3 regions of the Kitasatospora sp. NPDC087315 genome follow, and region 1 is predicted to be linked to each of the others. Evidence: riboswitches for the same ligand, from Rfam matches in the RefSeq annotation. Region 1 holds a riboswitch; each other region holds the start of a gene.
What was found. A riboswitch is a leader RNA that binds a small molecule or an ion and turns the genes downstream of it on or off. The one in region 1 is predicted to bind cobalamin.

Region 2: it holds a riboswitch for cobalamin, as region 1 does, so the genes downstream of both, ACIO5D_RS14320 (ribonucleoside-diphosphate reductase subunit alpha) here and ACIO5D_RS02375 (hypothetical protein) in region 1, are expected to answer to the same signal.
Region 3: it holds a riboswitch for cobalamin, as region 1 does, so the genes downstream of both, ACIO5D_RS38230 (FecCD family ABC transporter permease) here and ACIO5D_RS02375 (hypothetical protein) in region 1, are expected to answer to the same signal.

The regions. Positions count from the first base shown of each region.
Region 1 covers NZ_JBIUYD010000001.1:549,514-552,331, reverse strand. Annotated here, with positions in the region: gene ACIO5D_RS02380 (prenyltransferase/squalene oxidase repeat-containing protein) at 1-1,314, opposite strand, end outside; cobalamin riboswitch at 1,417-1,556, opposite strand; cobalamin riboswitch at 1,609-1,733, shown strand; gene ACIO5D_RS02375 (hypothetical protein) at 1,844-2,818, shown strand, end outside.
Region 2 covers NZ_JBIUYD010000008.1:270,413-273,230, reverse strand. Annotated here, with positions in the region: gene ACIO5D_RS14325 (hypothetical protein) at 1-511, opposite strand, end outside; cobalamin riboswitch at 992-1,123, shown strand; gene ACIO5D_RS14320 (ribonucleoside-diphosphate reductase subunit alpha) at 1,311-2,818, shown strand, end outside.
Region 3 covers NZ_JBIUYD010000052.1:1,893-4,710, reverse strand. Annotated here, with positions in the region: gene sodX (nickel-type superoxide dismutase maturation protease) at 1-302, opposite strand, end outside; gene sodN (superoxide dismutase, Ni) at 488-883, shown strand; cobalamin riboswitch at 996-1,115, shown strand; gene ACIO5D_RS38230 (FecCD family ABC transporter permease) at 1,220-2,281, shown strand; gene ACIO5D_RS38225 (ABC transporter ATP-binding protein) at 2,281-2,818, shown strand, end outside.

The DNA.
Region 1 (2,818 bases):
GTAGGAGCCGTCGGCCTGCTGGCTCGCGGCCAGTTGGTCGGCGGCCTTCTTCGCCGTCTGCTCGAAGCCGCCGGCCTTGCGCAGGGCGAGAACGGCGAGAGCGGTGCCGGACGGATCGGACTCGCAGTAGTCGCCCGCCACGATCATCGCTCCGGCGATGCCGCCGTCGGCGCACTGGAGCGCCGTGAACCGGGTGAGCGCCGAGGCGGGCGGAGCGACCTCGGCCCGCTGCAGGGCGATGACGCCCAGGGCCTGGACCCAGGGCGAGGCCGCACCGTGGAAGTCCCCGGCGGCGGTGCACTTGCCGTTCTCGCCGGCCGAGGCACAGACGTGGTCGGTGAGCGCGGCGATCAGGTCGCGGCCGCCGAAGGCACGGGGGTTGCCGCCGGTGCTCTCGGCGACCAGGGCCAGCAGCGCGGCGGCCCTGGCGTCGGGCTTGGCGGACGGCCCGTCCGGGAGGAGGAACGCGTCGGTGTGGGCGGCGAGGTAGGCGAGGACCTTGCGCAGGGCCGGGTCCTCCGTCCCGGCGGCGGCGAGGGCGATCGCGGTGAGGGACGTCCGGGGGAGGTCGGGGCCCTCGAAGGCCCAGTTCTCCATGTGGTCGCCGTCGACGAGCCGGCCGGCCAGCCAGGCGGCCGCCGCGACGGGGTCGCCCGCGGCGGGCGACGGGCCGGTCGGGCTCGGGGACGTCGAGGGGGAGATGGACGCCGAGGGGGAGGCGGAGGCCGAGGGGGACGGACCGGCGCCGTTCTCGGCGCGGACGGAGTCCGGGGTGAAGGAGGGTGCCCCGCTGGTGCCGCCGATGTCGGTGCCGCCGTACACCCAGGCCTCGACCTCGCCGGGCTTCGGCTTCTGGGTGGCGGCGCCGAACTGGCTGTAGGACCAGGTCTGCCGACCGGGTTCGGCGATCCAGTACGACCAGTACGCGGTGGCCTGCGGGGTGTTGACGCAGGGCTCCTCGGCGGCTGTCGGGTACTGGGTGCCGCTGTTGAAGGTGCCGTTGCCGAGCCGGCAGATGAACGCCGGGCCGTCGTGCTCGGTGCCGGTGGTGGTGAAGCCGGCGTTGTGCAGCAGGTTCATCCCGGTGGTGGGGTGGGCGTCGCAGCCGCGGACGACCCCGCCGCCCCAGCGGCCGAAGTCGACGGCGACGATCGCGCCGGTGGTGGCGGTGCACTCCTCGATCGGGTCGGCGGCCGCGGTACCGGGGTGGCCGAGCAGGACCGTACCGCCCGCGGCGGCAGCGACGGCGCCGGTGGCCAGCAGGGACGTCAGACCCCGGGCTCTGTGACGTGTGCGCGTGCTGTTGACCCTCACCGGCGACTCCCTGATCGGTCGACGGGGTGTCACGGCGCAGCCGACGGCTCCCCGGCATGGGGACCGTCCCGACCGCGTCGTAGTCCTCGACGACGCAAGTGCTTCTGAACAGGCCCTCGGCGCAGGCAGTCCGGCTCATCCGCCCGGAGGGGCGGATCTACGGTTGCGGGTCAGCGCCGGAGTTGGACCGGCTTCCCCTACTGCCGAGGATGAAAAACGGTTCATCAGACCACGCTTCCGCGTCGGCCGTCAATGAGTCGTCATGTCGCCTTGAACACCTCGCCGGTGGCAGCACCGTGCGGTAGCGTCCCCGGTGGCCGAGCGGGGGAACCTGGTGCGATTCCAGGGCTGACGCGCAACGGTATGGGGCGGTTCCGCCGTCCCGAGCCCGAATGCCCGCCCGGCCACGTACCACCGGCGAAAGCCTGCCCACGCGATCCGGGCGGCGGCCGCTCCGGCCGCCGAACTCCCGAGGGAGCCCTGGGGCCCGGAGCCGGGTCGGCGCCCATCACTCCAAGGAGCCCGCCCCGTGTCATCCCTCCTCTCCTCCTCGCGTGTCTCCTCCGCGGTGGCCGTCCCGATAACGGCCGGCGCCCTGCTGCTCTCCGCCGTCCCCGCCCACGCGACCGCCACCCCGGCCCAGACAGCCACCTCGAAGAGCACCGGCGTCACCTATCTGAAGTCCCTCCAGGCCGCCGACGGCAGCTACGTCACCGGCGGGGGCCTCTCCAACGAGTGGGCGTTCAGCGCGCTGGCGGCCGCCGGCACCGCCGCGGCGGACGTGGCCCCGGGCGGCGACGCCACCAGGAACGCCCGCCTGGTGTACCGCAACCAGCTCGCCGCCACCACCTGGCCGAGCGCCGCGCCCGTCGTCACCGACTACGAGCGGGGCGTCCTCAACGCCTACGCCGCCGGGATCGACCCCGCGCGCGTCGGCCCCGGCCGCAACCTCATCGCGGACGTCGCCGCCTACTGGCAGACCGCCGAGCCCGGTTACTACGGCCCGTCCGCCAACTTCAACGGCACCGTGTTCGGCCTGCTCGCCCTCGGCGGCGCCAGGACGCAGAGCGGTGCCCAGCGGGTGCCGCAGGCCCTGCTCGACGCCTCGGTCACGGCGGTCCGCGCCAACCAGCACAACGACGGGGGCTGGAACTTCGGCAAGGCCGCCGGCGATCCGGCCGCACTCGCCCAGGCCGGTGACATCGACATGACCGGCGCCGCCATGGCCTCGCTGTGCAGCAGCGGCGTGCCCGGCACCGACCCCGCGATCGTCGCCGCCAAGAACTTCCTCAAGGGCAAGCTCGTCGCCTCCGGCGCCTTCAACTCGATGTTCGGCGCCAACACCGACTCCAACGGCTGGGCCGTCTCCGGTCTCAACGCCTGCGGCATCAACCCCCAGGGCGCCGACTTCACCAGCGGCACCGGCAAGACCCCGGTCGACTTCCTGATCTCCCAGCAGTTCAAGCCCGGTGGCGGCTTCAAGTACCTGCCCACCGACACCGCC
Region 2 (2,818 bases), on a different contig from region 1:
CGCTGTCGCCGTTGACGTACGTCGCCCGGACCAGCGAGCGGCAGGTGTCGTCACCGAGCGCGAGGCCGAGGCCGCCGGTGGTCGCCTTGGAGCACGGCGCCGTCGCACCGGTCACCATGCGGGTCCACACCTTGCCGTCGACGGTCCGGGTCTGGTCCGGGAACAGCGTCGCGGCGTCGACCGGCAGCCTGTCCGTGTCGGCGTCGGAGATGACCGCGAGCGCCCGCTCGGTGGGTATGCCGGTGGGGGACGCACTGGCGGTGGGGCCGCCACCGCCGCGATCGCCCTTGTCACCGTGGCCGTTGATCCACACCCCGGCCGCGACCACACCGCCGACCAGGACCGCGGCCACCGCGGCCGCGCCGATCCACAGCCGCTTGCGCTTGCGGGACTCGTTCTCGTGCCGGGTGGCCATCGCGTTCCAGTCCGGCTCGGCGACGGCCGGCTGGGCGCTCTGCGGCCACTGCTGGTACGGCGCCGGGCCGACGGCGTTCTGCGGCTGCTGCGGCAACGGCTGGGGCTGGGGCTGGGGCTGGGGCTGGGGCGGCGGGTAGGCCGCCGGGCCGGACGGCCCGTACGGCGGCACGCCCGGCTGCGCGTACGGCGTGGCGGGAGGCCCGAAGCCGCCGGGCGGAGGAGGGACCGACCCGCCGGCTTGCGGCGGCCGGGGTGCGGTCGGGCCCGGCTGCACCGGCCCGGTCGACTGCTGGCCCTGCTGCGACACCTGTCCCGATGCCCCGGGCTGCGATCCCTGCCCCGGTTGTCCGGGCTGCTGTCCGGGCTGACGCGTCCACTCCGCCGGTACGCCCGTTCCCTCGCTCATGTGCCGAGATCGTAGGGCATCGCCCTGACCGCGAGCCCGGACGGTAATCAATCCGTTCCCAAATCCCACCGCCCCCGAACGGCTCCCGGCCATCGCGCCCGTACCACTGGTCACCGGCCCGACACGCGGTGCTGCACAACATGTGGTGTCGCATCGGGCGGACACCACTAGATGTATGCTCACTCCTGCTGTCGACGCAGGGGAACCCGGTGCGAGTCCGGGACTGCCCCGCAGCGGTGTGCGGGCCTCTGGAAGCAGGGCCCGCGAGTCCGAGTACCTGCCGGCGGCGTGCCACCGGCCTCCCCGCAGAGGCCCCGAAGCACTGCACCACGTCCGGGCCTCGCGGGCGGGCCGGGGATGACACTGTCGCGCGACGCCACCGGGCGTTCGCGCCGTGCTCCCCTGCCCCGAACGGTCCGGCACCCCGATGCACCGACGCCGATCGCCGCCAGGAGAGAGCGCCTTGACCACCGCTGCCTCAGCCACCCTGCCCGCCCAGGGTTCCAGCTTCGCCCCCGTCGACCCGACGGTCTCCGACCCCGGCGGTGCGCTGCTCCGGCTGCTGACCGACCGCAGCGCCGATCTCCCCCAGGTGGACCCCGGCCATGTCGCCGCCGCCGCGCTGCGCGGCCGCCACGCCGGCTCGGACTTCGCCGAGCTGCGCGGGCTGGCCGTGGACGCCGCCGCGTCGATGATCGCCGAGGACCCGCAGTACTCGAAGCTGGCCGCGCGCCTGCTCGCGCTGGAGATCGTCGACGAGGCGGTCAGCCAGGGCTCGGTCTCCTTCTCCGCCTCGGTCGCGGTCGGCCACGCCGAGGGCCTGATCGGCGACACCACCGCCGCCTTCGTCGCCAAGCACGCCGCGACCCTGGACGCGCTCGTCGACCCGCGGGGCGACGACCGCTTCGAGTACTTCGGCCTGCGCACCGTGCAGTCCCGCTACCTGCTGCGCCACCCGATCACCCGCAAGGTGGTCGAGACCCCGCAGCACTTCCTGCTCCGCGTCGCCAGCGGCCTGGCGGTCGGCGACAACGAGCAGTCGGTGCGCGAGGTGGCCGAGCTGTACGGCCTGATGAGCCGGCTGGAGTACCTGACCTCCTCCCCGACCCTGTTCAACTCCGGCACCCGGCACCCGCAGATGTCGAGCTGCTACCTGCTCGACTCCCCGCTGGACAACCTGGACTCGATCTACTCCCGGTACGCCCAGATCGCCCGTCTCTCCAAGCACGCCGGCGGCATCGGCCTGTCCTACTCGCGGATCCGCTCGCGCGGCAGCCTGATCCGCGGCACCAACGGCAAGTCCAACGGCATCGTCCCGTTCCTGCGCACCCTCGACTCCTCGGTCGCCGCCGTCAACCAGGGCGGCCGCCGCAAGGGCGCGGCCTGCGTCTACCTGGAGACCTGGCACGCGGACATCGAGGAGTTCCTGGAGCTGCGCGACAACACCGGTGAGGAGGCGCGCCGCACGCACAACCTCAACCTGGCGCACTGGATCCCGGACGAGTTCATGCGCCGGGTCAACGCCAACGCCGACTGGTCGCTGTTCTCCCCCGCCGACGTGCCCGAGCTGGTCGACCTCTGGGGCGCCGAGTTCGACGAGGCGTACCTGAAGGCCGAGCAGTCCGGCAAGGCCGTCCGCACCATCCCCGCGCAGACCCTGTACGCCCGGATGATGCGCACCCTGGCGCAGACCGGCAACGGCTGGATGACCTTCAAGGACGCCTCCAACCGCGCCGCCAACCAGACCGCGCTGCCCGGCCGCACGGTGCACAGCTCCAACCTCTGCACCGAGATCCTGGAGGTCACGGACGACTCCGAGACCGCCGTCTGCAACCTCGGCTCGGTCAACCTCGGCGCCCACGTCGCCGCCGGCGCCACCGCCGACGACCTGCTGAACGCGCTGGACTGGGACCGCCTGGACGCCACCGTCCGCACCGCCGTCACCTTCCTCGACCGCGTGGTGGACATCAACTTCTACCCGACCCCCGAGGCCGG
Region 3 (2,818 bases), on a different contig from region 1:
ACCCGGCCGAGCACCAGCTCGTCCGGGACGGCGCCGTAGCTGCGGCTGTCGCTGTCGACCAGCCGGTTGTCGGACAGCAGCCACCAGCCCTTCGGGCGCCGGCCGTCGGCCCGCTTCACCACGAGCAGGTCCTGCTGCAACGGGTGGCGGACCACCACCACGGCGCCCGGCCTGATCCGCGCCCCGTACCGGACCAGCAGCCGGTCGCCCTCACGCAGCGTCGGCACCATCGAGTCCCCCGCCACGTCGATCAGTCCGAACGGTGCGGCACCCCCGCGGGTGCCGCCCTCCGGTTCCGCCATCCGCGTCACGACTCCTCCTCCCGGCTCGCCGCGTCCCAGTCTGCCGTACGGACCGTCACCCGCCGGTGTCCGGATTCACCCGGTTCCGGGTCCGCCTTTTGCCCTAGGCCCACCGACCGATCGCGAAACCCCGTGACCGGAAGGGTAATCTCGGGCGCGGGAAGACGATCTAAGGAAGGACTCCCATGTTCTCTCGTCTGTTTGCACCGCGTGCCACCGCGCACGCCCACTGCGACCTGCCCTGCGGCGTGTACGACCCGGCGCAGGCGCGGATCGAGGCCGAGTCGGTCAAGGCCACCCAGGAGAAGTACCAGGCCAACGAGGACGCGCACTTCCGCGCTCGCGCCGTCATCATCAAGGAGCAGCGCGCCGAGGCCGTCAAGCACCACATCTCGGTGCTGTGGAGCGACTACTTCAAGGCCCCGCACTTCGAGAAGTACCCGCAGCTGCACCAGCTGATCAACGACACCCTGAAGGCCGCCTCGGCCGCCAAGGCGTCGACGGACCCGGCCACCGGCCAGGCCCTGCTCGACCTGATCGCCGAGGTCGACAAGATCTTCTGGGAGACCAAGCAGGCCTGACCGCCGCTCGGCCTCCGTCGACCGCCCCCGCCCGGACCACCACACCGGACGGGGGCGGTCGCGCGTTTCCGGGACATGCCCGGCGGCACCTGTAAGGGTTGCCTGGCCTTAGCGCTTGTTATGCTGCCAGGGCGTCCCATGGGGGAAGTCCGGTCCGAATCCGGCGCTGACCCGCAACGGTGGACGGGGCCCCGGCCCCGTGAGCCCGATCGCCCTGGGGCGCCGACCTCCCGACAACTCGCCGTGGAATGCGAGGGGATGGCGCCCCGGCCCCGCCACGGCCCGGGCGCTTCGCCCCGCGCCGCCCACGGCCCGAGGCGAAGGCGCGCCCCCCTCGTGAGCACCGCAGTGACCGCACCGGTCCGTCGAATACCCGCCGCGCCCCTGGCCGCCGGCCTGGCCGCGGCCCTGCTGCTGTCGCTGGTCTGCGGGGTCGCCCTGGGCTCCTCCGACCTCGGCTGGTCCCGGGTCCTGCGGCTGCTGGGCGCCGGGCTGACGGGCGGTCGGCTGGAGGCCGAGGAGGCGGCGGCGTACGTGATCGTCTGGGAGATCCGGCTGCCGCGCACCGTACTGGCCGCCGTGGTCGGCGCCGGGCTCGCGGCCACCGGGGTCGCCGTGCAGGCCATGGTCCGCAACGCCCTGGCCGACCCGTTCGTCCTCGGCATCTCCTCCGGCGCGGCGGTCGGCGCCAACGCCGTCCTGCTCCTCGGCGCCTTCGCCTCCCTCGGGGTCTGGGCGCTCTCGGTCTCCGCCTTCGGCTCGGCCCTGCTGGCGATGCTGCTGGTGTACGCGGCCGCCCGGACCGCCTACGGGCTCACCCCGCTGCGGCTGGTGCTCACCGGCACCGCGATGTCCTACGGCTTCTCCGCGGTGACGGCGCTGATGGTGTTCGGCGCCGCGCGCGGCGAGGCGGCCCGCAGCGCCATGATGTGGCTGCTCGGCAGCCTGGGCGGGGCGACCTGGGGCTCGGTGCCGATCGCCGCCGTCACCGTGCTGGCCGGCCTGGCCTGCCTCGCCCTCTCCGCCGGGCGCCTCGACGCGCTCGCCATGGGCGACGAGACGGCGGCCTCGCTCGGTGTGGACCCCGACCGGCTGCGCCGGCAGCTGTTCGTGGTGACGGCGGCCGTCACCGGCACCGTCGTCGCGGTCAGCGGCGCGATCGGCTTCGTCGGGCTGATGGTGCCGCACCTGGTGCGGATGCTGGTCGGCGCCGGCCACCGCCGGGTGCTGCTGGTCGCGCCGTTCGCCGGGGCGCTGCTGCTGGTCTGGGTGGACATCGTCTCGCGCACCCTGCTGGCGCCCGCCGAGCTGCCGGTCGGGGTGGTCACCGCGGTGCTCGGGGTGCCCTGCTTCCTGTTGCTGATGCGCCGCCGCGGCTACTCCTTCGGAGGCCGCTGATGGGCACCGGCGCGAACGCCGACCCGAGCACCGACACCACGGACACCCCGGAGACCGCCATCGAGACCGCCCTGGACATCGCCGTCGACGGGCTCTCGGTCGACATCGCCGGCGCCCGGCTGGTCCACGACATCACCCTGGACGCCGCCGCCGGACAGGTGGTCGGCCTGGTCGGACCGAACGGCAGCGGCAAGTCGACCCTGCTGCGCTGCGTCTACCGGGCACTGCGGCCCGCCGCCGGCGCCGTCCGGCTGGGCGGCGAGGACCTGCACGCGCTCACCCCCCGCGAGGCCGCCCGGCGGGTCGCCGCACTGCCGCAGGAACACTCCGCCGAGTTCGACTTCACCGTGGCCGAGGTGGTCGGCATGGGCCGGCTGCCGCACCGCAGCGGATTCGCCGGCCCGACCGGCGGGGACGACCGGCGCTGCGCCGAGGCGCTGGCCCGGGTCGGCGCGGACCACCTGGCCGGGCGGGGCTTCCTGAGCCTGTCCGGCGGCGAGAAGCAGCGGGTGCTGATCGCCCGCGCGCTCGTCCAGG